DNA from 2 places in the Desulfofundulus sp. JL263-se genome. Region 2 is predicted to be linked to the other one. Evidence: a T-box and tRNA genes for the amino acid it is inferred to sense, from the RefSeq annotation. Region 2 holds a T-box; the other holds one or more tRNA genes.
What was found. The T-box of region 2 lies ahead of ileS (isoleucine--tRNA ligase). A T-box ahead of a tRNA ligase gene usually reads a tRNA of that ligase, here a tRNA-Ile.
Positions count from the first base shown of each region.

Region 1: it encodes a tRNA-Ile, which carries the amino acid that the T-box ahead of ileS (isoleucine--tRNA ligase) is inferred to sense. The anticodon was not compared.

Region 1 is NZ_CM149993.1:3,000,582-3,015,156, forward strand. Features, by position in the region: rRNA gene ACX4JR_RS15565 (23S ribosomal RNA) at 1-1,063, opposite strand, end outside; tRNA gene ACX4JR_RS15570 (tRNA-Ala) at 1,112-1,187, opposite strand; tRNA gene ACX4JR_RS15575 (tRNA-Ile) at 1,269-1,345, opposite strand; rRNA gene ACX4JR_RS15580 (16S ribosomal RNA) at 1,548-3,098, opposite strand; gene lysS (lysine--tRNA ligase) at 3,382-4,902, opposite strand; gene greA (transcription elongation factor GreA) at 5,001-5,474, opposite strand; gene ACX4JR_RS15595 (shikimate dehydrogenase) at 5,721-6,803, opposite strand; gene ACX4JR_RS15600 (transcriptional regulator) at 6,830-7,354, opposite strand; gene dusB (tRNA dihydrouridine synthase DusB) at 7,715-8,668, opposite strand; gene ACX4JR_RS15610 (type III pantothenate kinase) at 8,687-9,454, opposite strand; gene ACX4JR_RS15615 (biotin transporter BioY) at 9,622-10,206, opposite strand; gene ACX4JR_RS15620 (biotin--[acetyl-CoA-carboxylase] ligase) at 10,272-11,267, opposite strand; gene panD (aspartate 1-decarboxylase) at 11,438-11,821, opposite strand; gene panC (pantoate--beta-alanine ligase) at 11,824-12,672, opposite strand; gene panB (3-methyl-2-oxobutanoate hydroxymethyltransferase) at 12,725-13,558, opposite strand; gene ACX4JR_RS15640 (Rossmann-like and DUF2520 domain-containing protein) at 13,548-14,507, opposite strand.
Region 2 is NZ_CM149993.1:1,103,351-1,117,925, reverse strand. Features, by position in the region: gene ACX4JR_RS05655 (hypothetical protein) at 1-132, shown strand, start outside; gene ACX4JR_RS05650 (helix-turn-helix domain-containing protein) at 248-799, shown strand; gene ACX4JR_RS05645 (DMT family transporter) at 915-1,793, shown strand; gene ACX4JR_RS05640 (aldo/keto reductase) at 1,896-2,933, shown strand; gene ACX4JR_RS05635 (hypothetical protein) at 3,494-3,775, opposite strand; gene ACX4JR_RS05630 (small, acid-soluble spore protein, alpha/beta type) at 4,502-4,681, shown strand; gene ileS (isoleucine--tRNA ligase) at 4,723-7,530, opposite strand; T-box leader at 7,597-7,816, opposite strand; gene ACX4JR_RS05620 (DUF167 domain-containing protein) at 7,887-8,174, opposite strand; gene ACX4JR_RS05615 (DivIVA domain-containing protein) at 8,189-8,884, opposite strand; gene ACX4JR_RS05610 (YlmH family RNA-binding protein) at 8,968-9,762, opposite strand; gene ACX4JR_RS05605 (YggT family protein) at 9,776-10,051, opposite strand; gene proC (pyrroline-5-carboxylate reductase) at 10,067-10,888, opposite strand; gene ACX4JR_RS05595 (cell division protein SepF) at 10,904-11,335, opposite strand; gene ACX4JR_RS05590 (YggS family pyridoxal phosphate-dependent enzyme) at 11,363-12,055, opposite strand; gene ACX4JR_RS05585 (biotin/lipoyl attachment domain-containing protein) at 12,059-12,952, opposite strand; gene pnpS (two-component system histidine kinase PnpS) at 13,132-14,511, opposite strand; gene ACX4JR_RS05575 (winged helix-turn-helix domain-containing protein) at 14,508-14,575, opposite strand, start outside.

The sequences.
Region 1 (14,575 bases), 1.2 Mb from region 2:
CAAGGTCCAATATCCGGCATTCGGAGTTTGATTGAGTTCGGTAACCCGTGAAGGCCCCTAGCTCAATCAGTGCTCTACCTCCGAATATCACCCCTTGAGGCTAGCCCTAAAGCTATTTCGGGGAGAACCAGCTATCTCCGGGTTCGATTGGCATTTCACCCCTACCCACACCTCATCCACCGCCTTTTCAACGACGGTTGGTTCGAGCCTCCACGCGACTTTACTCGCGCTTCACTCTGGACATGGGTAGATCACCCGGTTTCGGGTCTACTCCGGCGGACTTATGCGCCCTCTTAAGACTCGCTTTCGCTGCGGCTCCAGACCTCTGGCCCTTAACCTCGCCCGCCAAACGTAACTCGCCGGTCCGTTCTACAAAAAGTACGCCGTCACCCAGCACTCAACCCAACACTTAAGTTGAGTGCCAGGGTTTGGTAAATACTCCCCAAATCAACACTCTGTTCCCTTAAATGCTTGGTTGAGTGCTGGGCTCCGACTGCTTGTAGGCATACGGTTTCAGGTTCTCTTTCACTCCCCTCCCGGGGTGCTTTTCACCTTTCCCTCACGGTACTATCCGCTATCGGTCGCTAAGGGTATTTAGCCTTGGGAGGTGGTCCTCCCCGATTCCCGCGGGATTCCCCGTGCCCCGCGGTACTTGGGATCCTCTCCAGGTTAATTCGCCCTTTCGCCTACAGGGCTTTTACCTTCTCCGGCGGAACGTTCCAGTCCACTTCGGCTAGAACTCCTTAACCCCTTCGGAGAGTCCCGCAACCCCGGCAGCTGCATGCCGCCGGTTTAGGCTGGCCCCCTTTCGCTCGCCGCTACTCAGGGGATCGCTCTTGCTTTCTTTTCCTCCGGGTACTTAGATGTTTCAGTTCCCCGGGTGCCCCTCCCGCACCTATGTGTTCAGTGCGGAATGATACCGGTTTGCGGTACCGGGTTGCCCCATTCGGAAATCCACGGGTCTTCGCCTGCTTGCGGCTCACCGTGGCTTTTCGCAGCTTGCCACGTCCTTCTTCGGCCCTTAGCGCCCAGGCATCCACCGTACGCCCTTATTAGCTTGACCTACGGTATCTTACCTTCTCTACTGTGCAGTTCTCAAAGAGCAGGTACCTGGTGGAGATGACCGGACTCGAACCGGTGACCCCCTGCTTGCAAGGCAGGTGCTCTCCCAGCTGAGCTACACCCCCACACTTGGGATGTGAGAAGTGAGATGTGGGAAATGAGAATTTACTTTCCCACCTCCAACCTCTCACTTCCTACTCCTCAAATGGTGGGCCTGGATGGACTTGAACCATCGACCTCACGCTTATCAGGCGTGCGCTCTGACCGACTGAGCTACAGGCCCATATTAATTATTGGTCGCTTGTCGCTGGCCGTTGGTTATTATAACAACTTATAATAACAACTTTCAACGTATATTTTTTACCAACGACCGCTCACTGAAACAAACAACCACCTTGGTCTTTCAAAGGTCTTTCAAAACTAAACAGTGAACCCCGGTCTCTTAAGCCCCCTCTGTTTCCCGCTCTTTCGCAAAAACTCCTTAGAAAGGAGGTGATCCATCCCCACCTTCCGGTAGGGATACCTTGTTACGACTTCACCCCAATCACCAACCCCACCTTCGACGGCTGCCTCCCTTAAAAGGGTTAGCTCACCGGCTTCGGGTGTTGTCGGCTTTCGTGGTGTGACGGGCGGTGTGTACAAGGCCCGGGAACGTATTCACCGCAGTTTGCTGACCTGCGATTACTAGCGATTCCGCCTTCATGCAGGCGAGTTGCAGCCTGCAATCCGAACTGAGACCGGCTTTTTGGGATTCGCTCCGCCTCGCGGCTTCGCTGCCCTCTGTACCGGCCATTGTAGCACGTGTGTAGCCCAGGACATAAGGGGCATGATGATTTGACGTCATCCCCACCTTCCTCCGTCTTGTCAACGGCAGTCCCTCTAGAGTGCCCACCCTCCCGTGCTGGCAACTAGAGGTAGGGGTTGCGCTCGTTGCGGGACTTAACCCAACATCTCACGACACGAGCTGACGACAACCATGCACCACCTGTCTCCGCGCCCATAGTATCACTATGGAAAACCGTATCTCTACGGCTGTCGCGGGATGTCAAGCCCTGGTAAGGTTCTTCGGGTTGCGTCGAATTAAACCACATGCTCCACCGCTTGTGCGGGCCCCCGTCAATTCCTTTGAGTTTCAGTCTTGCGACCGTACTCCCCAGGCGGGGTGCTTATCGCGTTAACTACGGCACTGATGCCTCAGCGACACCAACACCTAGCACCCATCGTTTACAGCGTGGACTACCAGGGTATCTAATCCTGTTCGCTCCCCACGCTTTCGCGCCTCAGCGTCAGGTCCAGGCCAGAGAGCCGCCTTCGCCACTGGTGTTCCTCCCAATATCTACGCATTTCACCGCTACACTGGGAATTCCACTCCCCTCTCCTGCCCTCAAGCCGAGCAGTTTCAAGAACACTCCTGCGGTTGAGCCGCCGGCTTTCACCCCTGACTTGCTCGGCCGCCTACGCGCGCTTTACGCCCAGTAATTCCGGACAACGCTCGCCCCCTACGTGTTACCGCGGCTGCTGGCACGTAGTTAGCCGGGGCTTCCTCCAGGGGTACCGTCACCTCTTCTTCCCCCTGGACAGAGCTTTACGACCCGAAGGCCTTCTTCGCTCACGCGGCATCGCTCCGTCAGGCTTTCGCCCATTGCGGAAAATCCCCCACTGCTGCCTCCCGTAGGAGTCTGGGCCGTGTCTCAGTCCCAGTGTGGCCGGTCACCCTCTCAGGCCGGCTACCCATCGTCGCCTTGGTGCGCCTTTACCACACCAACTAGCTAATGGGACGCGGACCCATCCAGAAGCGGCGCTCCCGCACCTTTCCTTCTACTGCCATGCAACAGTAAAAGCTCATCCGGTATTAGCACCGGTTTCCCGGTGTTATCCCGGTCTTCCGGGTAGGTTATCCACGCGTTACTCACCCGTCCGCCACTAGGCACTCCCCCGTCCGTCCCGAAGGACTTCCAAAGGCTGCCCCGTTCGACTTGCATGTGTTAGGCATGCCGCCAGCGTTCGTCCTGAGCCAGGATCAAACTCTCCATCTATTTATCCGGAAAGTTTAATCTCTTATCTCCAAGGGCTCTATCAAAACCAGGGTCACTGTTCAGTTTTCAAAGACCTTTTGTCATGCCTCGGGTTCTTATGTTAGCATAACCTTTGATAACTGTCAAGCCAATTTTTTAACTTTTGGATCGGAACTTTTCTCAATTATCTAATTTGGCTTGTGTAATATCGTTATCTCGCTTAACAATTAAGTATAGTACCATAAGAACCTTTAAGTGTCAACATTCAAATTAAGCCGCTTTAAATGTTTTTAAGGCCCGGGATTTAATCCCTGGGCCTCATTAGCGGAAACAATATGACATCTCTTATGGATGGAGAATCGGTAAGCAGCATAATTAGCCTGTCTATCCCTATACCCAGTCCTCCGGCGGGAGGCATACCGTACTCCAGGGCAGTTATGTAATCTTCGTCCATCATATGGGCCTCATCATCCCCAGCCTTGCGCTTGTCCAATTGGCGTAAAAAACGTTCCTTTTGGTCAATGGGATCATTTAATTCCGAAAATGCATTGGCTATTTCCCAGCCGTTGATGAAGAGCTCAAATCTATAAGTCAATTCCGGCTGATCTTCTTTTCTCTTGGCCAGGGGGGATATTTCAATGGGATAATCCATAATAAATGTAGGCTGAATAAGGTGGGGTTCAACTTTTTCTTCAAAAACTTTGTTTAAAATGCTACCCCACCCGTCGGCCTCTTCTACTTCCAGCCCCATGTCTTTGGCCACTTTTTGGGCCTCCTCTACTTCAAGCCGGGTAAAGTCCAATCCGCTATACTGCTTTACCGCTTCCAGCATAGACATTCTTTCCCACGGGCGGGCAAAATTTATTTCTTTCCCCTGGAAGTTTATTCGGGTGGTGCCAAGGATCTCTTCGATCACGGCAGATATCAGCTTTTCCGTAAGGTCCATCATATCGTAATAATCGGCATAAGCCTGGTATAATTCCAGCATGGTAAATTCGGGATTATGTTTGGTACTTATCCCTTCATTGCGAAAATTACGGTTAATTTCAAACACCTTTTCGAAACCGCCCACAAGCAGGCGCTTAAGGTAAAGCTCAGGAGCAATGCGCAAATAAAGATCCATATCTAAAGCATTATGATGGGTTATAAACGGCCGGGCTGCAGCACCACCTGCTATGGGGTGCATCATGGGTGTTTCTACTTCTAAAAAACCTTCTTCTGTTAGGAAATTCCTAAGCGCCTTTATTATTTTACTCCTTAATATAAATGTTTGCTTAACATCAGGATTAACAATTAAATCTAAGTACCGCTGCCTGTAGCGCAAATCCACGTCTTTAAGCCCGTGCCATTTTTCCGGCAAAGGGCGCAGGGATTTTGCCAGTAAAACCAGTTTTTTTACTGCCACGGTTACTTCGCCCGTCCGCGTTTTAAATACCGTTCCCCTGACGCCCACTATATCTCCTATATCCAGGCCTTTAAACAATTGATAATTTTCCTGCCCTAAATCATTTAAGCGGGCGTAAATCTGTATTTGACCCGTTGCATCCTGGACGTTGGCAAAGCCGGCCTTCCCATGACCGCGCTTGGCCATTATCCTGCCGGCTATGGATACATTTTTATCAGCATATTCCTCATAATTTTCTCTTATTTGCCGGGCATGATGGGTAAACTCAAATTTTTCACCAAAAGGATTGATGCCGGCATTCCTGAGTTCCTCAAGCTTCTCCCTTCGCACCCGCATCAGCTCATTATATTTTTCCTTATCTGTATCTGTCAAATCATCACATACCGGTTCCGCTCCGTCAAATTCCCTGCTATTTGCCATAGCACTCCCTCCGGGTTCTTATAACTTCACCTGTATATCAACAAGCACAGGAGCTCTATACCGTACTGTTAAATTAAATTTTAATTCGGCGGAAGTCTTTAAGACATTATATCTAATATTTGATACTTAAAAACACCTGCCGGAACAGTTATTTCTACCACGTCACCTTTTTTATGGCCAAGAATGGCCTTACCAACGGGAGATTCATTGGAAATTTTATTTTCATCCGGTTCCGCCTCCATTGAGCCCACAATGGTATACTGGATTTCATCTCCGGTCTCAATGTCTTTTAACTTTACAGTGGATCCAATAGAAACTTCATCTGTATTGGTATCTCCGATGATCTTGGCGTTCCGCAACATTTTTTCTAAAGTGATAATTCTGCCTTCAATAAAGGCCTGTTCATTCTTGGCATCTTCATACTCAGAATTTTCACTGATATCCCCAAATTCAATTGCCTGCTTAATTCTTTGAGCTACTTCCCTGCGGCGAACAGACTTTAACTCTTCCAACTCATCTTCAATTTTTTTAAGGCCGCCTTTAGTCAAAATGACTTCTCTATTCTCACTCATAAATTTAAATCGTCTCCTCACCTAAAGTAATTTTTAACTTCAATTACAAAAAAATATATTGCATTTCCCCAGATGTTATTCAAAAAAAGAGCAGGAGAAAATATACTCCGGCCCTCAATCTTACAACGGCGTATGAAAACACTGCAAAAAAAATTTGCAGTGCACCATATCCCCGGCTAAACTTTTTAACATTATATGAGCCATGGTATTGTTTGTCAAGGCAATAATAAAAGACGAGGAGCATACCTAATTTGCAACTTTCAACTTCATTTCCGCATTTCTTTTTATTGTCTCTATTTCCTCCATAGTAACTGCCCTCTCAAAACTTCTAAAGCCCGCCAGTTCAAATCCATGTTTTTCGGCCAAGCGCGAAATTTCTTCCACCTGCTCCAAAGTTAAATCCCTACCCAAGGTAAAATTCTCATAGCGCTCTTCCAAGGCCAAAATCATTGTTTCCGACATGCAGGCATAAGCCATGCCCGGAGGAAAACCAAAATTAAAATTAAATTTTACCGGGCCCGGCACCTTTACAACTCCTCCCTCAATAACCAATACGTCATTTCTCTGTTCGGCCACCTGCCTGGAAACATTGCGGGGCCTGCTAACATCACAAACAACCGCTCCCGGCATAAGATCTTCAGGGCCGATAAGGGAATCTAAGGCACTGGTTACAGCCACCACCACCTGAGCAGATCTAAGAGCACTTTTAACATCTGAAGTTATCTTCGCTGCCAGGCCGGTCTCATACATTATGGTCCGGGCCAATTGTTCCAGCCGTGACCGCTGCCGGGCCACCAGGGTAAGTTTATTTACTTCTTCGGCCAACAGCCGTGCACACACCCTGCCGATGGAGCCTGTGGCGCCCAGTACCACCACCCGTGCCTTTTTTAAATCATGTCCCATCAGCTTCGCTGCCTCCCGGATCCCCTGCATGGCAGTGGCCACGGTATAACTGTTGCCTGTGGTTACGGCAATATTAAGTTCCCTGGCAATACTTATACCGGCATCCCCTACCACGGAAGTAAAAGCCCCCAGGCCAAGCACCTTGGCCCCCAGTTTTTCTGCCAGTTTTCCGGCTTGAATGATTCGCTTTATTACATAGTCTTCAGGCAATTCCATCATTTGTCTCGCAGTAAGAGGGCAGGAAATAAACCAGCCCTCCACCGAATTGTAAGGTGATTCAACTCCGGTAATTTTTGAAACCTGAAGGGGGGGAAGCACCCGTAAAAGTCTCTCCACCAGAGAAGCAGGCATGTACTTTACAAAACCAAACTTCCGGGCAACATCTTGAACATCCAGTGGATGAATTATAAAGGCAAAGGAACCCATTATTAATTATCTCCCTCCCTGCAGGCTCAGTCCTTAATGGCCTCTAGCAATTCTTTAATTTCCTGTACATTTACGTACTTATCTTCTTGAATAGGCGATTCCCCAATTTCAAAACCTATAACGTCCTTATCCATTACCGCTTCAGCTATCTTTATCCTCTTGTTGGAACCAATGATAACAATGCGGTCATAGCTATGCAACCTGGCTACCATGTCCATAATAGCGTTAAAAAGGTCCAACCCGGTTTTTTCTTTAACAAATTGCCACCTTTCCTTCTCCGTCATCAAAAAAACGAAATCAATACCCATGGATGCCAGGACATTTTCCAACTCTTTTTTGTTGGCTATAGGAAAGCCTATGACGGCAATCCGCCTGCCCTTCCTGATTTCCCCAAGGCTCTCCAACCTGCTTATAAAAGTACGGTCAATAGATAACCGCTGGGCGACCTCACTTTGGGAAAAACCCGCCTGGCGGAGTTTTAGAATTTCCTTTATGGATTTATCAATCTTTTTTTTACTGATGACCTTTTCACCGATTCTTATAAAATCCATTTCCTTTCCCTAACATTTTATCCCCTTAGCAGAATTTTTATGTGCACAACTTTGTGTACAAAACCTATTTTAGCTAAAAATACCAGTGTTGGCAAGAAAAAAAGTATTGTTGCCGCTAATTTACCTGTAACATTACCGGGCAGCGGAGATTTGCCCCCCCCTTAACCCTGGACTGGCGAGATTTTTGCTCCCGGGAAAAGCTGGAAGCCCATGCCATGCATCTGGAGAATGTGGGAAATAAAGAGGGTGGTGTCCATGTGCGAAAGGTTATCTCAGAGGGGATGGGGGATTAAAGCCTGCATCTCCAAAGATGCAGGCTTTATTAACAGCATGGGGCTGGTTAATTTTTCTATTGTTTTTCTAATCCAAAAACGCCAGCAATATCCCCCTGAGTTCCTCCAGGGATTTGGCCTTGTTTACCTGTTCCCGCAGGCGGGCGGCACCCGGCATTCCCTTCATATACCAGGCAGCATGCTTCCTCATCTCCCAAAGGGCCGATTCCCCCTTGTCTTCAACCATCAAATCCAGGTGCCGCAAGGCCGTGGCGATTTTTTCCCTTTTCCCGGGCCCGGGAGGTAAAATTCCCGTTTGCAAATACATAACCGTTCTATTGAAAATCCAGGGGTTTCCCAGGGCGGCCCTGCCGATCATAACGGCGTCGCAGCCCGTTTCCTCCATCATTCTGGCCGCATCCTCGGGACAAAAAATATCCCCGTTGCCGATAACGGGTATGGATACCTTTTCCTTAACCGCTTTAATAATATTCCAGTCCGCTCGCCCGCTGTAAAACTGGTCCCTGGTTCTGCCGTGTACAGTTACCGCCTTTGCCCCGGCATCCTGCACGGCCATTGCCAGTTCAACGGCGTTAATGCTGTCGCCGTCCCAGCCCTTACGCATCTTAACGGTAACGGGCAGTTCCACTGCCTTTACCACTTCAGACACTATTTTGGCCGCCAGGGCCGGGTTCTTCATCAAGGCCGCACCTTCCCCGTTTTTCACTATTTTGGGAGTGGGACAGCCCATATTAATATCAATAATGGCAGCACCGTACCGGGATACAATCTCCGCGGCACGGGCCATGTATTCAGGATTGCTGCCAAAAATTTGCACACTCACCGGGCCCTCTTCGCCCCTGCAATCCATTAACCGGTAGGTTTTTGCATTTTTATAAACCAGGGCCTGGGCACTGACCATTTCAGTGCAAACCAGGGCACACCCGGCTTCCCGGGCCAAAATACGAAAAGCCCGGCAGGTTACTCCGGCCATGGGGGCGGCAACCACCGGGTTCTCAAGGGGTACACTTCCAATATGCACGTATTTACCTCCGTGGATTTAAGATTTGTTCCTTTCGTATATTATTCTCAATCCTTTAAGGGTTAATAAACGATCCACCTTGTCTATCGTCCTGGATTCGGCGGAAATCAAGCCGGCCAGGCCGCCGGTAGCCACTACCATTGGATCTCCCTTTAATTCCTGCTTCATGCGTCGTACTATTTCGTCCACCTGGCCGACAAACCCGTAAAAAATACCCGACTGCATACTGTTTACGGTGGTCTTACCTATAACGGAAGGGGGTTTTGCTATTTCCACCCGGGGAAGTTTAGCCGCCTTGGCAAATAAGGCCTCGGTTGAAATACCGATACCGGGGGCTATGGCGCCTCCAAGGTACTCTCCGCGGGCGGATATGGCACAAAAGGTAGTGGCAGTGCCGAAATCAACAATAATTAACGGGCCGCCGTAAATCTCGAAGCCGGCCACCGCGTTAACAATTCGGTCTGCTCCCACTTCCCTGGGATTTTCATACTTTATGGGCATGCCCGTTTTAATGCCCGGGCCCACAACCAGCGGGTCAACCCCCAAATACTTTTGGCACATTCGTTCCAAAGAGTAATTCAACGGGGGAACCACCGAAGACAGAACTACCGCCTTAACCCGGGATAAAGACAACCCTTTGGACTCAAACAGGTCCCGTAAAAGCATCCCGTATTCATCCGCCGTGCGGTGGCTGGCAGTGGATAATCTCCAGTGTACCACCAGGCGGGATTCTTCAAAAATACCGAGCACAATATTTGTATTTCCCACATCAAAAACCAGTAACAAATTAATCCCTGCTTTCCTTGCTTCGTTGTCCTAATTCTATCAAAGGCATATTTCAGGTGCAACTTCAGAAAACATGCCCTTACTTTCAATAAAGGCACTATTCAAAGAAAAAAACGGCCGGGCGGCTTTAAAGCAGCCCGGCCGGCATTCTTCATTTTGCGACACCTTCAGCTGCTTCCCTGCATGTCATATTTTCCTTGAGACAGGCGCAAGTGAACCGCCCTGGCCAGTCCCGCAGCTACCACAGCTTTCAGAATATCCCACCCGACAAAGGGAATAAAGCCAATTTTTAATACTTCCCAAACGGGAAAAGCTTTGCCCATGTAAAAATTAAGTACCAAGTAAAGGTAAGGAAGGCCTACCAGGTATATTGCCGCCATCCCTGCCAAAGTGGCCACCACGTACCGTGCCAGCCCCGCTGAATCATTCCCTTTAATTACACGCCCGGTTACATAGGCCGCAGCTACAAAGCCCATGATAAATCCAAAGGTGGGCTGCAGGATATAGGCGGGCGTCCCGAAGGGCGGCTTTTCAAATACGGGCACTCCTACCAGGCCCAAAAGCATGTATACCAGCATGCTCAGGGCTCCCAGTTTGGGCCCCAAAATACACCCCGCCAAAACTACTATAAACGGAACAATGCTAAAGGGAACTATTGCTCCTCCCAGCCACCTGAAAATCAGGGCTCCCACGGCAGCCAGGGCGGCAAACATGGAAACCAGCACCATATCCCGGGCTGACAGATTTTTCACTGAAATTACCTCCTTTAGATAGTAAACCACTTACAATCTAACAGTTAACGATATAGATAAAAAACTTACTCATTATTCTCCCGCAGGGAAACCTCCCCGGCCATAAATCTTTTTAATCCCCCGCTGTCCAGCCTGACTACAAGGGACCCGTTTTCATCTACATCTTCCGCCCTCCCCTCTACTACCTCTTTAAAAGTAGTAACTTTCACCCTGCGCCCCAGGGTAACATTCCAATCTTTCCACTGTTCCAAAACGGGCTTAAACCCCCTGGCAAGCCATTCTTGATACCAGTGGTCCAATTCCCGGAGAATAACCTGCAGCAACTTGACCCGGTTAATCTTTTTTCCCGTTTCCATAGCCACCGAGGTAACTATATCCCGTAATTCCCGGGGAACATCCTCCCGGGTAATATTTACATTGAGGCCGATACCGAGCACTGCATAATTTATCCGATCCATATCTGCATTCATCTCGGTCAAAATCCCGCACAATTTTCTCCGCCTGCCGTTTCCCATAAGTAAATCGTTAGGCCACTTGATTCCTGCGGTCAGGCCTGTTTCTTTATAAACAGCCCTGGCCACTGCCACGGCAGCCACCATGGTAATCTGCGGGACATCCGCCGGATTCATGCGGGGCCGCATAACCACGCTAAACCAAAGGCCCTTGCCTGCGGGAGAAAACCAGGCACGGCCCAGGCGCCCCTTTCCTGCACCCTGTTCTTCGGCAATAAAAACACCCCCGTCGGGAGCACCTTCCCGGGCCCATTCCTTGGCAAATTCATTGGTGGAGCCCACACTAGGGGCATAGCGTATTTCCCTGCCTATTACCGAAGTGCCCAGGCCCGCCCCCACTTCTTCCGGGTAAAGCCGGTCAGGTACGGAAACCAGCCGGTACCCGGCATTGGAGCGGGCGTCAACTTCATAGCCCATATTCCGGAGAATTTCCACCTGTTTCCAAATTGCCGTTCGAGACACGCCCAGCTGCCGGCAAATTTGCTCCCCGGAAACATAATGGGAGCTGTTCTCTTTTAAAAGCCGGAGTAAGTCTGCCCTTAAAGCCATCGGCTCTCTCCCCGTTAAAGATTTATTGCTCAACATAATGTTATAAAATAAATATTTCCAACCTTGTCAACTGATATACTTTAAAAGGTTAACAAAGAATTGTTACTTACAAGGCCCGGTGCATCCTGTAAGTCAATTATACAGGCACCGGCCCTGCTTAAGTACTGGCTTCACGCCGTTTCACCGTGAACTTCTCCCTCTACTACCTTCTTGATTTTGTTTTGCTCATCTACCAGGATTACCTTCGGGCGAAATTCAAGGGCCTCCTTTTTATCCATCATGGCATAGGAAATAATAATTACGGTATCCCCCGGCTGCACCAGCCTGGCAGCAGCCCCGTTCAGGCATATGATACCGGAGCCCCTGGGTCCTTTTATGGTATATGTTTCAAACCTGGCGCCGTTATTAATATTTACTATTTGCACCTTTTCATTGGAGAGTATGTCCGCCGCTTCCAGTAATTCTTCATCTATGGTTACGCTACCCACATAGTTAAGGTTGGCTTCGGTTACCGTGGCCCGGTGAATTTTTGACTTGAACATGGTAATGAACATTTCTACGACACCTCCACCATGGTGTTGTCAATCAGCCGGGTTTTGCCGAACCGGACAGCCAGGGCAATCAAAATCCGGCCCTTTAAAACTTTCAAGGGCCTAAGATCCGGAATGCCCAGTATTTCCACATAATCTATATCGGCAAGGGGCTCGGATTTAATTTTATTTACTATTTGTCGGCGCAGTTTCACCGGGTCGGTTTCCCCGTTTTTTATCCTTTCCTCTGCCTCCCGGAGACTGCGGTATAACACGGTGGCGGCCTTGCGCTCCTCCGGGCTTAGATAAACATTTCGAGAACTCATGGCCAGCCCGTCATGTTCCCGCACAATGGGCCCGGTGACAATTTCAACGTTCATATTCAAGTCCCTTACCATTTGTTTTATAACCATTACCTGCTGGGCATCCTTTTGGCCAAAATAAGCCCTGTCCGGCTCCACAATATTGAATAGTTTTGTCACCACCGTGGCCACACCCCTGAAATGTCCCGGCCGCGAACGCCCGCACAGGGGCTTGGAAACCTCTTCAACTTCCACGTGGGTTTGGAAGCCGGAAGGATACATTTCCTCTGGCTCCGGAGCAAAAATAACATCCACCCCCACATCCCTGGCCAGCTGGACATCCCGCTCGAAATCCCTGGGATATTCGGCATAGTCCTCATTGGGTCCGAATTGAGTGGGGTTCACAAAGAGACTCACCACCACCAGGTTACAATCCTTGCGAGCGGCCCGCATTAGGGAAAGATGGCCTTCATGAAAATATCCCATAGTGGGCACCAGCCCTACGGTGCGGCCGGCGGATCTGGCCTCGCGGATAACGGATTTTACTTCAGCAATTGTTCGGCAGATGATCACTTAGTCTCTCCCCCACCTTTAAAGGCTTACCAACGCAGTTAAAAGGACCGCCTTAATATAACTTCTTTAAAACCTCTTCATTCATGTCAAACTGGTGTTCTTCGGCGGGAAATACGCCTTCCTCAACTTCCCGCTTGAAGGTTTGGAGCGCTTTCCGTATATCCTCCCGGACATTAATGTATCGCTTGGCAAACTTGGGGCTGAAACCGCCCACCAGACCTATCAAATCGTGGGTTACCAAAACCTGGCCGTCACAGTAGGGCCCTGCCCCTATGCCAATTGTGGAAATGGCTAATTTTTCGGTAATCAATTTGGCCAGCGGGGTGGGAACACACTCCAGCACCAGGGAAAACGCCCCGGCGTCCTCAACCGCCCTGGCATCCGCCAGCAGTTTCCGGGCCGCCTTTTCATCCCTACCCTGAACCTTATAGCCGCCCATCTGGTGAATGGATTGCGGTGTCAGTCCCAGGTGCCCCATTACGGGAATACCGGCATCCGTTATGGCTTTTATTATTTCCGCCACTTCCTGCCCGCCTTCCAGCTTCACGGCCTGGGCGCCCGCCTCCTGCAGCAGCCGCCCCGCATTACGTACAGCCTCTTTCTTGGAAACATGATAAGACAAAAAGGGCATGTCGGCTATTACTATGGCCCTTTTCACCCCTCTGGTAACCGCTTTGACATGGTGAACCATATCGTCCATGGTAACGGGAATGGTTGATTCATATCCCAGCACCACATTACCCAGGGAATCTCCAACCAGTATGGCATCAATACCCGCCTCATCCACCAGCTGGGCCAGGGGGTAATCGTAAGCGGTAAGCATGGTTATAGGTTGACCTTCTTGCTTTTTAGCCCGAAAATTTGCCGTAGTTACCCTATCTTTCAATCCAAGCATCTCCTTTTAACATTTTTATCAGGTGTTTTCCCTGATTGGCGTCAATACTCCCTTTTTCCAGGGCCACCCGCACGGTGTATTCGCCTAATTGCCTGTACAGTTCCCTTTCCTGCCCGCTCACCTTCTCCAGGGCCTCCAGGTGTCCTTTAACGGTGGGGACATCTCCCCGGGCCAGCGGCCCGGTAAGTGCCTTTACCGGCCCCGCGCGCCTGATGTTTTCCACCGTTCCCCGCACAAGGGGAAGTAATGCTTTAAAGGCCTCCTCTCTGGAAAGGCCGAAGTTTCGATACAATCCGGTGGCAAAGTGCATCAATGAAACCAGGTAATTGGACGCTATACAGGCGGCAGCGTGATAGAGGGGTTTATCCCTGGCATCAATAATAAAACTTTTGCCGCCCAAATCCTTTACAATCCTTTCGGCAAGTTTTACGGCGCCCTCATCACCCTCCAGGGCGAAATAAGAGCCGGGCAGATTTTCCATGGCCCCCTCCACTTCCGCAAAGGACTGCAGGGGGTGAATGCTGACTGCCAGGGCCCCGGCCTCCCTCGCCCCGTGAAGTTCACCTGAAGGATGTGCACCGCTGGTATGGGCCACAATCTGCCCCGGCCTGTACCCGCCGCCCGCAGCAATTCGGGCTGAAACAGGGGCTATTTCCCGGTCCGGAGTAGTCACAAAAACCACCTCTGCGTCCCGGGCGGCCCGGGCGCAGTCCTCAAATGCGGGACAGTTCAACCTCCCGGCCAGCCTGGCTGCAGAATCCAATGTCCTGCTGGCCACACCGGCCACGGCATAACCCTTCTTATGTAATAATATGGCCAGGGCGGAACCCACTTTTCCCGCTCCGATTACGGCTATACTTGGCTTGCTCATACCCTCTCCTTTCCCCGGGCAGACCGCAAAAAACGTTAAAATGCCCTCCGGGCACATTCCGGAGGGCATTAACAGCCACCAGTTTAAAGCACCCGTCTCGGTCCGCTTCCGGCTCCAAGCGGAATGTTTTTTGTTAT
Region 2 (14,575 bases):
CGACACGAAGACTATCTGGCGGTAAATAAGCGCCTTGACAACCTTGCCCAAAGAATTGATCGCACAGTCTCGTGGGCAATGGGGACTTTTTTAGCTGTGGCCGGCCTTGTACTTACGGTTATATTTGCATAGCCGGGCATATTTTTAATAAATGTGCAACAGAATGCTACCCTGGCATGGTTTAGCTGGTATAATAAATACTGCAGTTTAAAATTATTACCACCAGTGATTATTCGGAGAGGATAACGTGGATCTTGGAGCCAGAATAAAAAAGTTGCGCTTAAACAATAATCTCAGTGTCCGAGAGCTGGCGGAAAAGGTAGGCGTTACAGCCAGCTATATTTATCAGCTGGAGCAAAATAAAGTATCGCCGTCCTTTTCCACCTTAAAAAGTATTGCCACCCACCTTAATACCAGTCTCAGTTTGCTGGTGGAAGAAGAATTGCCGGAAGAATGGATCATTATTCGAAAGAACCGCCGTCGCCGCCTGGTAACGGATAATCCCCAACTTTCTTTAGAATTGCTCACTTTTCTGGGTTCCAGGGATAAAAAAATGCAGCCAATCGTTTTTAAAATAAAGCCCGGCGGTAAAAATACTGAAATGGATTTTTTCCACCAGGAACGGGAAGATTTTATTTTCCTGTTAAAAGGCAGAGTGGAAATAATTTCCGGAAACAATAGATATGTACTTGAAGAAGGAGATGCCGCTTATTTTATTTTTAAAAATCCTACAAGTATTATTAATACGGGTACAGAAGAGGCAGAGGGCCTTTGGGTAATAAGCCCGCCGGGAATTTGATATGAGCCGGTGCCGGCTATGTACTTTTATACACTTTCATGATTAAAGGATTAGACTTATAATATTAATGGTATAAATTTAAACTTAGCCCAGCGAAGGGAAAAGTTGAAACAAAATGCCGGCGAAACAGAGTAAAAAAGAACAAACTATAGGAATAATACTGGTGCTTATCGCCACCATAAGCCTTAGCACCGAAGCGGTGGCCGCAAAAATAGCTTATTCCGGCGGGGTAAATGTAATTTCCGCCCTGGCCGTGCGCTATATAATTGCTGCCGTCTTTTTTGGCGCCGGCCTTTTATTGTGGAAAAAATCCTTCATGCTTCCTAACGCAGACATTGCCCGAATAGCGGTCCTGGCCATTGGCGCGCAATCCACCACCGTGCTGTTGCTATTTAATTCCTTCCGCTACATACCAGCGGCCCTGGCCATTCTTTTTCTTTATCTTTATCCTACCATTGTAACTTTTTTAGCCTATACATTTTTAAAGGAGTCTTTGAACTGGCGTAAGATAACGGCCCTTTTTCTAACTTTAAGCGGGTGCGCCATAATACTGGGCCAACCTCTTAACGGGCTGGACATGCGGGGTGTGGGATTATCCACCGGAGCAGCGGTAATGAATGCCATTTTCCTGGTTGGCAGCACTAAGTTAATAAGTCACATTGAAGTGCCGGTATATAACACGTACATGACGGGTATAATTGCCATATTTTTTTCCGCACTGGGAATAACAACGGGGCAACTGAAATTTGACTTTTCCCCCAAAGCCTGGGGAGCTCTGCTTGTTCTGGGAATTGTATGTACGGTGGTGGCCCTGGCTGCCCTCTTTCAAGGAGTCAAAAGGATAGGAGCATCCCGGGCAGCCATTATAAGCACCTTTGAGCCGGTATCAACGGCTATTTTAGGCATGTGGTTTTTACAGGAAAGTATTTCCGCCTGGCAGGGAATAGGCGGGGCCCTGGTGCTGGCAGGTATTTTCTTGCAGAAGCAGGAGTAGAGTTTGAAAAAAATGTGTCCGGGTTCCCCCTGACAAGTAACTTGCGCAGTGCACTTAACAGCTTAAGCCAAGCCGAGGTAACCAGCCCGGCACCGATAAATCATGCTCAATAAAAAAGTGGAGGAAGCATTCATGGAGTACAGAATTCTCGGCAAAACTGGCCTTAAGGTATCCGTTATAGGTTTCGGGGGCATTCCCATTCAACGGGTTTCTACTGCAGAAGCCTCCGCAACAATAAACAGAGCCCTGGACCAAGGAATAAATTTTTTTGATACAGCCCGGGGATATACCGACAGCGAGGCAAAACTGGGGGCGGTTTTGAAAAACAGGAGAAAAGAAGCGGTAATTGCAACCAAATCCATGGCCAGAACCAAGAGAGACATGGCCCGGGATATTGAAAAAAGTTTAGCCGCCCTTGGGGTGGACTATATTGACCTTTACCAGCTCCACAATGTTAAGGATAAAGATACCCTGGAACAAATTTTAAGCCCCCAGGGCGCCCTTTCCGCCTTAAAGGAAGCAAAAAAGAATGGCTTGATTAAACATATTGGCATTACAGGCCATATAAAGAATATTCTTTGTGAGGCCCTTAAAACAGGAGAGATAGAAACCGTTCAGTTTCCCTTTAACGCAGTGGAATTGGAAGGTTCCCGGGAATTATTCTCCCTGGCCGGGGAAATGAATGCCGGTATTATAATAATGAAACCCCTGGCCGGGGGAGCCTTAAAGGATGCAAATCTAGCCCTGCGTTTTATCCTGGAATACCCCGTCTCCACTGTAATCCCCGGAATGGATACGCCGGGACAGGTGGATGAGAATACTTTGGTGGGAAAAAACCCGGCTCCTTTGACCCCGGAAGAACGAAAAAAGCTGGAAGAAAAGGCCGAAAGGCTTGGCAATGTTTTTTGCAGGCGCTGCGAGTATTGCCAGCCTTGCCCGCAAGGAATTGATATACCCATGGTATTCTTGCTGGACGGCTACTTTACCAGGTATGATTTAAAAAAGTGGGCCAGGGAACGCTACCGGGCTTTACCCTCAAAAGCGGACTCGTGTGTCGAATGCGGCGAGTGTGAAGATAAGTGCCCCTATAATCTGCCCATACGCCGGATGCTGGCAGATGCCTCCAGCCGGTTGGATTAATTTCCCCGCTACCCTGGATTTCGTTGTTTCATATTTTGTCAGCTATTGCAATTCAATATTTCTATATCCTGTTTATCCTGTTGAATCCAGAATTATACAACGGGTGATTTCCCGTATTAAACTATTGAAAAACCTAAACCTATACTGTAACATGAGTTTAGGACAGTTACCATATGCCTCCTCAAAATTGATATGTTATTTTTCAGTTGTATTCTCCTTATAATGGGGCTAGAAATAAAGCCCTATTTTTTATTTATTTATAGTTAATATACTTTAGAAATAAGCTATTTTTATATATAATGGATAAAAAAATATCTCCCCGAGGGGTGACTACTTTATGTGGTGCAAGGATTGCTGTTTTTTCAAACAGTGGCGGCCCCTTTCTGTAGCGATGTGCGAAAAGTTTCACAAGCAAATTGAACCGTCTGCCCGTCCCTGCGATCAGTTTATTAGCAAGCAACAGAGGACAAATGAATGGGGTGAACAAACTTGCGATTTTTTAAAGGATTGCAGGTAACGGGCTACAGAATTAAGGAGGCATACACAAAATGCCTCCCTTTTTACGTCAGCCCCCAGCTATAACGGTCAACCGTCATGAGGATGCTGCTCACTATTGTTGGCACATCCCCTTCCAGCACACGGCTGTAAGACACCGCCAAGGGTAATTTAACCTCTGCTCCCTCCCGCAGCTTAACTCCCACCTCGATGTAAATCGGCCCGTTTTCCCTTGCAGCAGGTACCCCGCGCAGGCGGAAAACTCTTGAATCCCTGGATTTGCATTCTGTCTCCACCTGGGATAAAAAATTACTGATTGCCACCTTGCCGGCCTGGAAGTTCTCCACAAGCCACACCCCTTATTTATAAAGATTTAGTGTTCTAAGTGTATGAATAAATAATGGAATAGGCCAGTAAAAAGGGGCCAACGCGCAAATTTTTTGCCTAAGTGGGATAAGCGGCTTCCGAAATACAGACCGCTGGCGGGCCCATCCAACTGTTTAAACCAGGAAATTGACTTAAGGCCGCTCCAGGCCCCTCCATGCTCAAAGCAAGGTTTTTAGTAAAATGTTCCTGAATATTTTTAACCCCTCTGTATAGAATAGTAATTAACAAGGGTCCGTAATGGCCGAGCCCAGATTGTCACAGGGTCTAAAAAAGGCTCTGTGACAGTCGGCCAAAGATTAATACCGGGTCATAAGGGCTCGGTATTAGTCGGCGGGAAGATTGGTAACTGTTCCTGGAGCCCTTGCAATGGTCTGAAGGATCATTTGCAGGGTCGTAAGGGATATTTACCAATCGAGCTAAGATTAATACAGGTTCCGTCTTTCCTGGGTTCCCCCAAGAATAAGGTCTTTAGCAGTCGAGAAACTGCTATTGGCTCTTAAGGTATCTGTATTAGTCGAGCGAAGATCATTACGGGTTTCGTAATGATCCTCGATAGTCGAAAGGCTGTCGGGAATCAAGCAGGGATTCGTAATGGTCGTAGCGCAGGTCATTACGGGCTCTAAGAAACCCTTCTCTTTCCTTAGAGAAGGGTTTCCTATTACTTATATTTGTAAAGGAGAAAAAAATTGGCTAACAGAAAAAATAAAAAAGATTTATATATAGAAAAAATAAAACTGGAAGTTGCCGAAGAATTAGGTCTTCTGGATAAAATCCTCAGCGAAGGTTGGGGAGCTTTGAATGCAACGGAAGCAGGCCGTATAGGCGGTAAAGTAGCCGGGCGGCTGAAAAAGGAAGGCATGGTATAAAAAAATGCAGTTTCCATAATTAACGGAAACTGCATTTTTTTTTATTCTTTCAATTCTCTTTCAAAACTCATTTCTTTAAGTACCGTGGCACAGCGCGGGCAAACTTCCGGATAGTCCTCGTCCTTACCTACATCTACGTGATAATTCCAGCAGCGCTCGCACTTTCTTCCTTCAGCCTTACGGACGACTACCCCCGCTTCGGGTAGTTCTTCAAAGGTTAAAGCATTTTCAGGCACACCGTCCTTTAGAAGATGTACCGTCGATACTATAAACAAACCGGGCAGGTCATTTTTCACGGGGCTGAGGAACTCATAAAAATCATCATTCACGTAAAGAGTTACAGCTGCTTCCAGGGAATTGCCAATCATTTTTTCCTTGCGGGCTGTTTCCAGGGCCCTGTTCACTGCCGACCGTACCCGCAGCAAGCGTTCCCACTTGCTCTCCAATTCCGGATCCAGGTAACTTTCATCAATTTCAGGCATATCGGTCAGCTGGACACTTACTGGTTCTCCTTCTACTTTAGGCATGTGCTGCCAAATTTCCTCGCTGGTAAAGGCCAGTACCGGAGCAAGCAGGCGCACCAGTACATGCAAAGTCTTATATAATACGGTCTGCACAGCCCGCCTCTCCAGTGAAGCCGCAGGTTGGCAGTAAAGGGTATCCTTGACAATGTCCAGGTACCGGGCACTCATTTCTACAGTGCAAAAATTATGGATGGCATGGTAAACGGTATGGAACTCATACTCCCTGTAGGCCTTTATTACCCGTTTGATAAGCTTATTTAATTCCAGAAGGGCCCACCGGTCTATTTCCCTGAGCTCCTCCCGGGAAACTTGATCCTTGGCAGGATCAAAGTCGCTTAAGTTCCCCAGTATAAACCGGGCGGTATTTCTTATTTTCCGGTAGGATTCAGTAATCTGCTTTAATATATTTTGTGATACTGCCAAATCTCCCCTGTAATCGGCTGAAGTTACCCACAAGCGGAGTATATCCGCCCCCATTTGCTTGATTACCTTGAGGGGATCAACTACGTTTCCCAGGGATTTACTCATTTTACGGCCTTTTTCATCTACAACAAATCCATGGGTTAGAACGGCCCTGTAAGGGGCCTTACCTGTTACTGCTACCGAAGTACTTAACGAAGAGTTAAACCACCCGCGGTGCTGGTCGCTCCCTTCCAGGTATAAATCTGCCGGCCAGCGTAAATCGGGCCATTTTTCTTTTTCATCCAGAACCCCCATGTGACTGGTGCCACTGTCGAACCAAACATCCATAATATCCGTTTCCTTGGTAAATTTCCTGAACCCGCATTCCGGGCAGGATAAATCCGCCGGAACCAGGTCTTCTACCTTCCATGCAAACCAGGCATCGGAACCGTGTTTCCTGAATATGTTTTGTAAGTGCTTGATGGTGGTATCGTTGATGATCTCCTTGCCGCACTGGGCACAGTAGAAAATGGGTATGGGCACGCCCCAGGTACGCTGCCTGGAAATGCACCAGTCACCCCGGCTGGCAACCATGTTATGAATTCTTTCTTCACCCCATGCCGGTATCCAGCGAACACCCCGAATGGCTTCCAGTGCCTGCTTCCGAAATCCTTCTATAGAAGCAAACCACTGTTCTGTGGCCCGGAATAAGACAGGGTTCTTGCAGCGCCAGCAATGGGGATATTGGTGGCTGATAACGCCCTTTTTGACCAGAGAATTTTGTTCCCTCAAGGTTTTAACAATACCTTCGTTGGCGTCAGAATAGAACTGTCCGGCAAACTCCCCGGCTTCTTCGGTAAATTTACCCTTACCGTTCACCGGCGAATAAACATCCAGGTTATACTTTAAGCCCACCAAATAGTCTTCATGACCATGACCCGGCGCAGTATGAACACAACCGGTACCGGCCTCTAAAGTAACGTGGTCACCCAATATCAATATAGAATCCCGCTCTACAAAGGGATGCCGGCATATGATACCTTCCATTTCCTGGCCCCTGAACTCCTTAATTATCCTGGACTCGGAAATTTCGGCATCCTTAATGAAATTTTCCAGGAGTTCCTTGGCCACCACATATTTTTCCCCGTCAACCTCCGCCAGCACGTATACAAATTCGGGGTGCACGGTAATAGCCAGGTTGGCCACCAGGGTCCAGGGCGTGGTGGTCCAAATAATGACAAAGGTACTATCCTCTGGTAAAAGTCCTTTACCGTTTTTAACCGCAAATTTCACATATATGGACGGGGACTTTTTCTCTCCGTATTCCACTTCTGCATCGGCCAGGGCCGTTTCACAAGTGGTGCACCAGTAAACCGGTTTAAGGCCCTTATAGATATAACCTCGCTTGGCCATTTCCCCGAAAACGCCTATTTGCCTTGCCTCATAATGCGGCATCAAGGTTAAATAAGGATTATCCCAATCACCCCTCACCCCAAGGCGCTTAAACTCTTCCCGTTGAATATTAACAAATTTGAGAGCATATTCCTTGCAGCGGCGGCGAAACTCAACAGCATCTATTTCATGCCGGTTAATACCTAATTCTTTAATTGCCTGCTGCTCGATAGGCAGGCCGTGGGTATCCCACCCCGGAACATACGGAGCATCATAACCGGTCATGGAATGAAATTTAACAACAATATCCTTAAGCACTTTGTTTAAAGTATGACCGAGGTGTATGTGGCCGTTGGCATAGGGGGGCCCGTCATGCAGGATAAACTTGGGCTTCCCGGAATTTTTCTCCTGCACCTTCCGGTAAATATCCAATTCATCCCAAAATTTAATGATTTCGGGCTCCCTTTTAGATAAGTTTGCTCTCATGGGAAAATCTGTTCGAGGTAGATTAAGCGTTTTTGCGTAATCCATATTTCCCACACCTCTTATTACAATTTTTTAAAGAATGAAATATTAAAAATATTAAAAGCCCGCCCCACAAGGGACGGGCCAATTTTCCCGCGGTACCACCCTCGTAGGTAGAATGTAAATCATTCTACCCCCTCTTTGCCTTTAACGGCGGCCACCGGTCGACCTACTCCTTTTTTCAGCCGACACCTCCCGGGTGATTTTCCAATGGCTCCCTTACCCGGTTCCCACCTTCCCCGGGCTCTCTGTGAAGGTTAACCAATGTACTCGCCCCGTTCACCGGCAATTTTCAACCTTTTTCTATTTTTAACATCAATAATTATATTCAAAAGCCCTATCCACGTCAACAACGAAAAGATTTATAACTTCAAAGCCCTAAGAACCAGCTTCTTATCTATTCCGTATACCCGAACAAACTTGTTGCGGCTTGCTTGTCCGGATACCAATTCAACCTGTCTTTTGGGCACTTTAAAAATTTTTGCCAAAAAGACCCTGCAGGCCTCATTGGCCTCTCCCTCCACCGGGGGCGCGGTAAGCCGTAACTTAAGTGCATCCCCGAAAAGTCCGGCCACCTGGTTTTTAGCCGCCCGGGGCTGGACCCTAATCTTGAAAATGACCCCCTTTTCATCTTCCCTGATGTCCCACATTGTTTTCACTCCCACTATGTACCGAAACCTTCCTGTTCTTCTCCCTGTTTCGCATTTTCCCCCTTATTCTGATCGGCAGCTCCTGCCGGATCTTGCTTGTCCACTTCTATTGTTTCAGCCGCACCGGCCTCGTTTATTTTCCCTTCAACCGAAGCCTCCTCCAAACAGGCAGCGGCGACCTCTTCCAGCGGCGCTATTGTTTCCTTTTCCTGTTTATCCAGAAGGTCAAGCTGGGCCTGTAAAAAGGAGCGGAATTTTACGCGAAATAACCTGGATTGCTTTTCCAGCCACTGGTACTCTTGGAGAATAGCCCGAACCCTTTCCTCGGCCTGGGCGGTAATTTCTTGGGCCCTTTCTTCCGCCATGCTTACAAGCCTGTCGGCCTCTTCTTCGGCCTGTTTTACCACTTCCTTCGCCTTTTGTCTGGCTTCATTGAGCAGTATTTCCGCTTCTCGCTTAGTATTTTCCCGCAGTTCTTCAGCATTCTTCTGGGCCATCACCAGGGTATCTTTAATGGTTTGCTCCATCTCCTGGTAACGGGCCACCCCCGCTTTGATATCCTCAAGTTTTTCTTTTAATCGCTGGTTTTCCAGGTATAGCCACTCGTAATCCTGGGCCAACTGGTCCAAAAACTCATCCACTTCCTCCTCGTTATATCCCCGAAAAGAACGGCGGAATTCCTTATTTTGAATATCTAAAGGCGTTAACACGGGAGTCACCTCTTTAATTCACTTTTTTGAAATTTTCTACCCGCATACGCCCTACTCCTTCCATCACGCCAAAATTCTCCTATTTACACATATCTTTTCAGTAATACCGCTATTCTTCCTTTCTTAGTACGCCCCATCACCTCAACCACTTCCGCCCTGCCTCTTCCCCGCACTGAAATTACATCCCCCTCCTTAACAGGGGCCGATTGATTGGTGCAAAGCCTCCAATTCAGGGCCACCCTTTGAACATTAACCTCTCTGGCCATTTTGCTGCGGGATATATTAAAAGCGCTGGCAGCCACCACGTCCAGCCGCAGAGAAGGCACCGTAGACCTTATCTCCTTAAACTTTGGTGGCGGGGGAGACAACCCTTCCCTTGTTATCTCCCTTACCTTAACCCTGGTCCGGCCTACCCTGCTAAGATTCATACGGATGAAATCAGTCACTTCCCGGGCCACCACCAGCCGGGCCTGGGAGTCGTCCACTATGATATCGCCTATCTTTTCCCGGCGCAAACCCAATCCCAGGAGAGAGCCCAAAAAATCACGGTGGCTCGCCCGGGAAAAATTAAAATTACCCTCGATGGCCAGGAAAGCCAAACCAGGATCTTCATCCAGCGGGTCCAGGTAATCGGGGCAAACAATTAATCTCTTTCTTTCCGCACCGGCATAGCCGCCGTCAGACGCTACTGCTATGTCCGGAATCATCTTTAAAACAGAAATTAAAAGGGCAGTATGAAAAGGATCATAAAAATCGCTTAACTGTGGTTTGTAAAAGCGAAGCACCCCTTCTGCCAGGTCCAGGCCCCTGGCCACCACTTCTTTGTCCCTGGGATCATTGACTTGGGCCAAAAGTTTGTCCCGGTCTAACAATGGCACACCACCCAGCACATTAAATTATATAACGCAATAACTCCACTACCAGCATCTCCAGAAAACGTAAAGCAAATAAAGCAAGAATAGGCGATATGTCCATCATTCCGATAGGCGGAATTAGCTGCCGAAATACCTTTAAAAAGGGTTCCGTAACTTCGTAAATAAACCTTACGGCAGGATTATAAGGAAGTTGAACCCAAGAAAGAATAATACGTATAATTATTAAAAACCAATATACTCTAAAAGCTACTTTAACAAAATCAATTATGTTAATTCCCGTGCTAATTTCCATAAGTCACCCCACACTTTATTTAAGCCCGCCGGAAAGCTCCTTGGAACGCAAGCAGGCTGCCTCCACCGCCTCCATAAAAGCCGCCCTTATCCCTGCATCTTCAAGGGCAAAAAGACCTTCTACGGTTGTTCCTCCGGGAGTAGTAACCATGTCCTTGAGCCGTGCCGGGTGTTCTCCGGTTTCTAAAATCATCCGGGCGGCACCCAGCATGGTCTTGGCGCTGAGCTTCAAGGCAATATCCCTGGGCAAGCCCATCCTTACACCCGCATCGGCCAGAGCCTCGGCAATCAGGTACATATACGCCGGACCGCTGCCGCTAAGGCCGGTAACCACATCCATAAGGTGCTCTGCAACGGAAACAACCAACCCCACTGAGGCACAGATTTCCTCTACTTTTTTTATATGCCCGGGCGAGGCATTTTTACCCCCCGCCACGGCAATAGCTCCTTCCCCGAGCAAGCAAGGAGTATTGGGCATCACCCGCACAACCGGTACGTTATCCGCCAAAAACCCCTCAATAAATTGAGTGGTAATTCCCGCGGCAATGGAGATTACCAGCTGCTCGGAACGTATTTCTTTCCCTACTTCCCCTAAAACTTCAGGTAAAATAAAAGGCTTAACAGCCAGTATCACAATGTCTGCCCGCTGCACCAGCTCAACATTATCCGTTACGGTATTAATACCCAGCTTATCCCGCAGGTGTGCCAATCTTTCCGGTTGCACGTCACTTACATAAAGCTTGTCCGCCGGTATAAGCCGGTTCTTAATAACCCCGGTCAACAGGGCCTCGGCCATAGCCCCGCCGCCCACAAAGCCCATTTTTTCAGTTAAAGACATAAATTTCCCTCCCGGCTATTGCTTCATCCAGGAAAACATGCCCTTTTCCCTCAACTGGTCTCTCAATTCATTTGATATATCCATATTGCTGGGGACAAAAAGAAATATGCCGCTCCCCACTTTTTGCATACTCCCGTTCAGCGCGTACGCCGCGCCGCTGACAAAATCCACCACTCGCCTGGCCAATTCGGCATCAGCCTGCTCCAGGTTAATTATTACAGGACACCTGTTTTTCAAATTATCCGCAATACCCTGAACTTCTTCAAAAACTTTTGGCTCCGCCACCACTACTTTGACCTGCCGCTGAGAATGTAATTTAACTACCTGTCCTTTTCTATGGAAGGAACTATAGCGCGATTCTTCCTCTTCCCGCAAAGCGTTATTCTGGACCATTTCTTCATCGTCGGCAACTTCATCAAAACCTATAAAGCCCATTACCTTATCCATCAATTTCTTCGCCACGGCCAACCCCCCTCAATATATACGAGGCCCGAATAATGCAGAACCTATGCGTACCATATTGGCGCCCTCTTCTATGGCCACCTCGAAATCATTAGTCATTCCCATGGAAAGATAATCCATTGATACGCCCGGAATTTTACCCCTTAAATTATCGGCCAGATGCCGCATTTCCCTGAATACCGGGCGAACTTCTTCAGGATCCTGCACATAGGGCGCTATGGTCATCAAACCCTTTACCCGGATTTTACCCAGCCGGGCTACATCCGTTAAAAAATCTAAAACTTCATTGCCTGCCAGCCCGAATTTAGTATCCTCACCGGCCAGGTTAACCTGAACCAAAACGGGAACAGCCACATCCTTTTTCTCCGCCCGCTTTTGAATTTCTTCAGCCAGAGACCACCGGTCCAGGGATTGAATCATACTGACTCTCCCTACAATATATTTAACCTTATTCCTTTGCAAGTGGCCTATCATATGCCACTGAATGTCCCCCGGTAATTGGGACATTTTGGGGAGCATTTCCTGAACTCTGTTTTCACCCAAAACCTTTACTCCCTGGCCTATTATCTGTCTAATTTTATCCACCTCAACGGTCTTGGTGACAGCTACCAATTGTATTTCCCCCGCACTGCGCCCGGCCCTTTTGGCAGCTTCCTGGATACGGCGTCGTACTTCCGCCAAATTAGCTATTAGCTCTCCATCCATTTTCTACCACTCCACCCTGTCGCCTTGTTTTACCCGACCGGGATTTGCTATGTAACGCATATTCTGGGTTATTATCCCGTCTCCCTGTATGACTATTTTCCCTCCTATATATCCCCGTATGGTTACAGGGACCCAATCTACAAACTGTTTTTTCACAACATACATGCCTGCTTGATTTTCTTTAAATACCAGGGCTTCCTGGGGTACGGGATACCCTTTTATTTCTTCAATAATGACGTGGATATTTACCTGCCTGAAATGCAAAATTTTATCCGGATAGCGAGAAACTTCCAGCAGCAATTCTCCATTACGTGGTTCTATCAATCTGCCGGAAATCCTTTCTCCTTCCCACAACAGGTTTAACTTTTCCCGCCGCCCTAACCGTTCAACATCAGTGTTTTTTTCCCCTTCTAATCTCAGGTACATTGTCAAAGGCTCCAGGTTGTCCACCAATTTACAAAAAGGAACGCCCTTTTCTGCTTTCTTCGTCATCTCTACCTGTTGCTTGCTCGATGTTTCTATTTTTTCAATTGTTTTCATGTCCAGCATGCCGGTGTTTTCTGGTTTAAGAACCCCCTCCAGTCCATCCACGTGAGTGCAAAGCAATCCTGCCCGGGGGCTATATACGGTAATACTGTTATTTATCCCTTTTATTCGGGCAATGGGAGACCCCGGCCTAACCCGCTCACCGTCTCTGGCCAGCATCTCTATATTTCCGGTGAGCGGAGCCCTCACGGGAATTTCATTTTTTAACAAAACAGCCACGGCAGGTATTTTTTTAACCAGTACATCTTCCTCAAATGACCTGATATCCACCAGCCGGATGGAAACCATCTGCCATATATTATTTCCGAAAAACCAAAGAACGCCGGTCAAAAATACTGTTCCCAAAATCACAGGAACCGAATGTTTCTTTTTTCTAAGCGGCACCTCTTGCTTATTTCCGGCCAGTTCACCCAAATTTATTTCACCATCCAGGGACTTTTTAAGTTTTTCATTAATTTAATTACCTCCAAAATAACGGAATTCCTTCCCTGCAGGATAATTTTGGTGGTTTATGTTAAAAATAATATCACTTACGAGCGGCCTATGGGAAAATATAAGCTAAAAACACTTCCCTTACCCACTTCACTTTTAACCTCAATACTCCCGCCCAAGGACTTAACCAAATGCTTCACTATGGCCAGGCCCAATCCCATTCCCCCCAACTCCCGGGAACGGGACTTATCCACCCGGTAAAAGCGCTCGAAAATGCGACCCAGGCTCTCCTTGGGAATTCCCGGACCGGTATCCATGACATCAATTCTAACCTTGTCCCCTGCGGAGCTGGCGCGCACGGTAACCCTTCCCCCGGGGGGAGTAAATTTTATGGCGTTGTCCACCAGGTTCATTAACACCTGGGCAAGCATATCCGCATCACCTTGAATCATAGGTAAATCATCCACAATATCATCAAATAAAACCAGGTTTTTTTCTTCCGCCTGGTTACGGAAAATAGTGATAACCCTCTCTATAACACCGGGCACGGATACCTTTTGCCAGTGATGCACCCCCTTCTGCCCCTCTATTTTGGAAAGGTCCATCAAATCGTTTATTAATTTTGTAAGCCGCTTGGTTTCCATGCTCATTATTTCCAGAAAGTATTTTGTTGTTTCCTTGTCCTCCATGGCCCCATCCAACAATGTTTCCAGAAAACCGTGAATGGAAGTTAAGGGGGTGCGTAATTCGTGGGAAACATTGGCTACAAAGTCACTGCGCATTTGTTCCAACTTTTTGCGCTCAGTAATATCCCGTAATATGGCCACAGCACCGTCCTCTTCCCGGCCCGCTCCTTCCAGGGCAGTGGCATAAACCTTGAGAGTGCGCGCCTCGGGGTATAACAACTGCACCTCCTTGGAAATGGGCCGCCGGGTTTCAAGGGCGGTAGTAAAAACATTTACCAGATCATAATTACGAATTACTTCCAATATTCCTTTGCCCTGGATGGATTCCTTATTGGTTTGCAAAATTTCCTCCACAACCGGGTTCACCAGTAAAACCCTGCCTGTTTTATCAACTGCAATCACACCATCGGCCATGCTGTCTAAAATAGCCCTGACCCGGTTTCTTTCCCTGGAAATTTCAGCAATAGTTCCTTTCAGCCTTTTAGCCATGTGATTTATACTTCGGGCCAGGTTGCCTATTTCATCATGAGAATCTATCTTAAGCTCCCTTTCCAGATTACCCCGGGCAATGTCTTCCGCAGCTTTCGTAATCTCGTTCAGCGGGCTTATCACCCGCTTATACAGCACCCAGGCCAGCCCTACGGCAAAGGGAACCGCCAGGGCCGCGGCTCCGGCAACGGTAATTTTATTTACCGCATAAAGCTCTAAAATAACTAAAAACAAGATGAGCAAAAAGAAATAACTGGCCACCGGGCGCCAGCTAATACTCATAAATATATTACGCCACTTCATTGAGGAGCCTCCTTTAAGCGATACCCCACTCCTCGAACGGTTTCAATAAAATTTGGTGAACCCG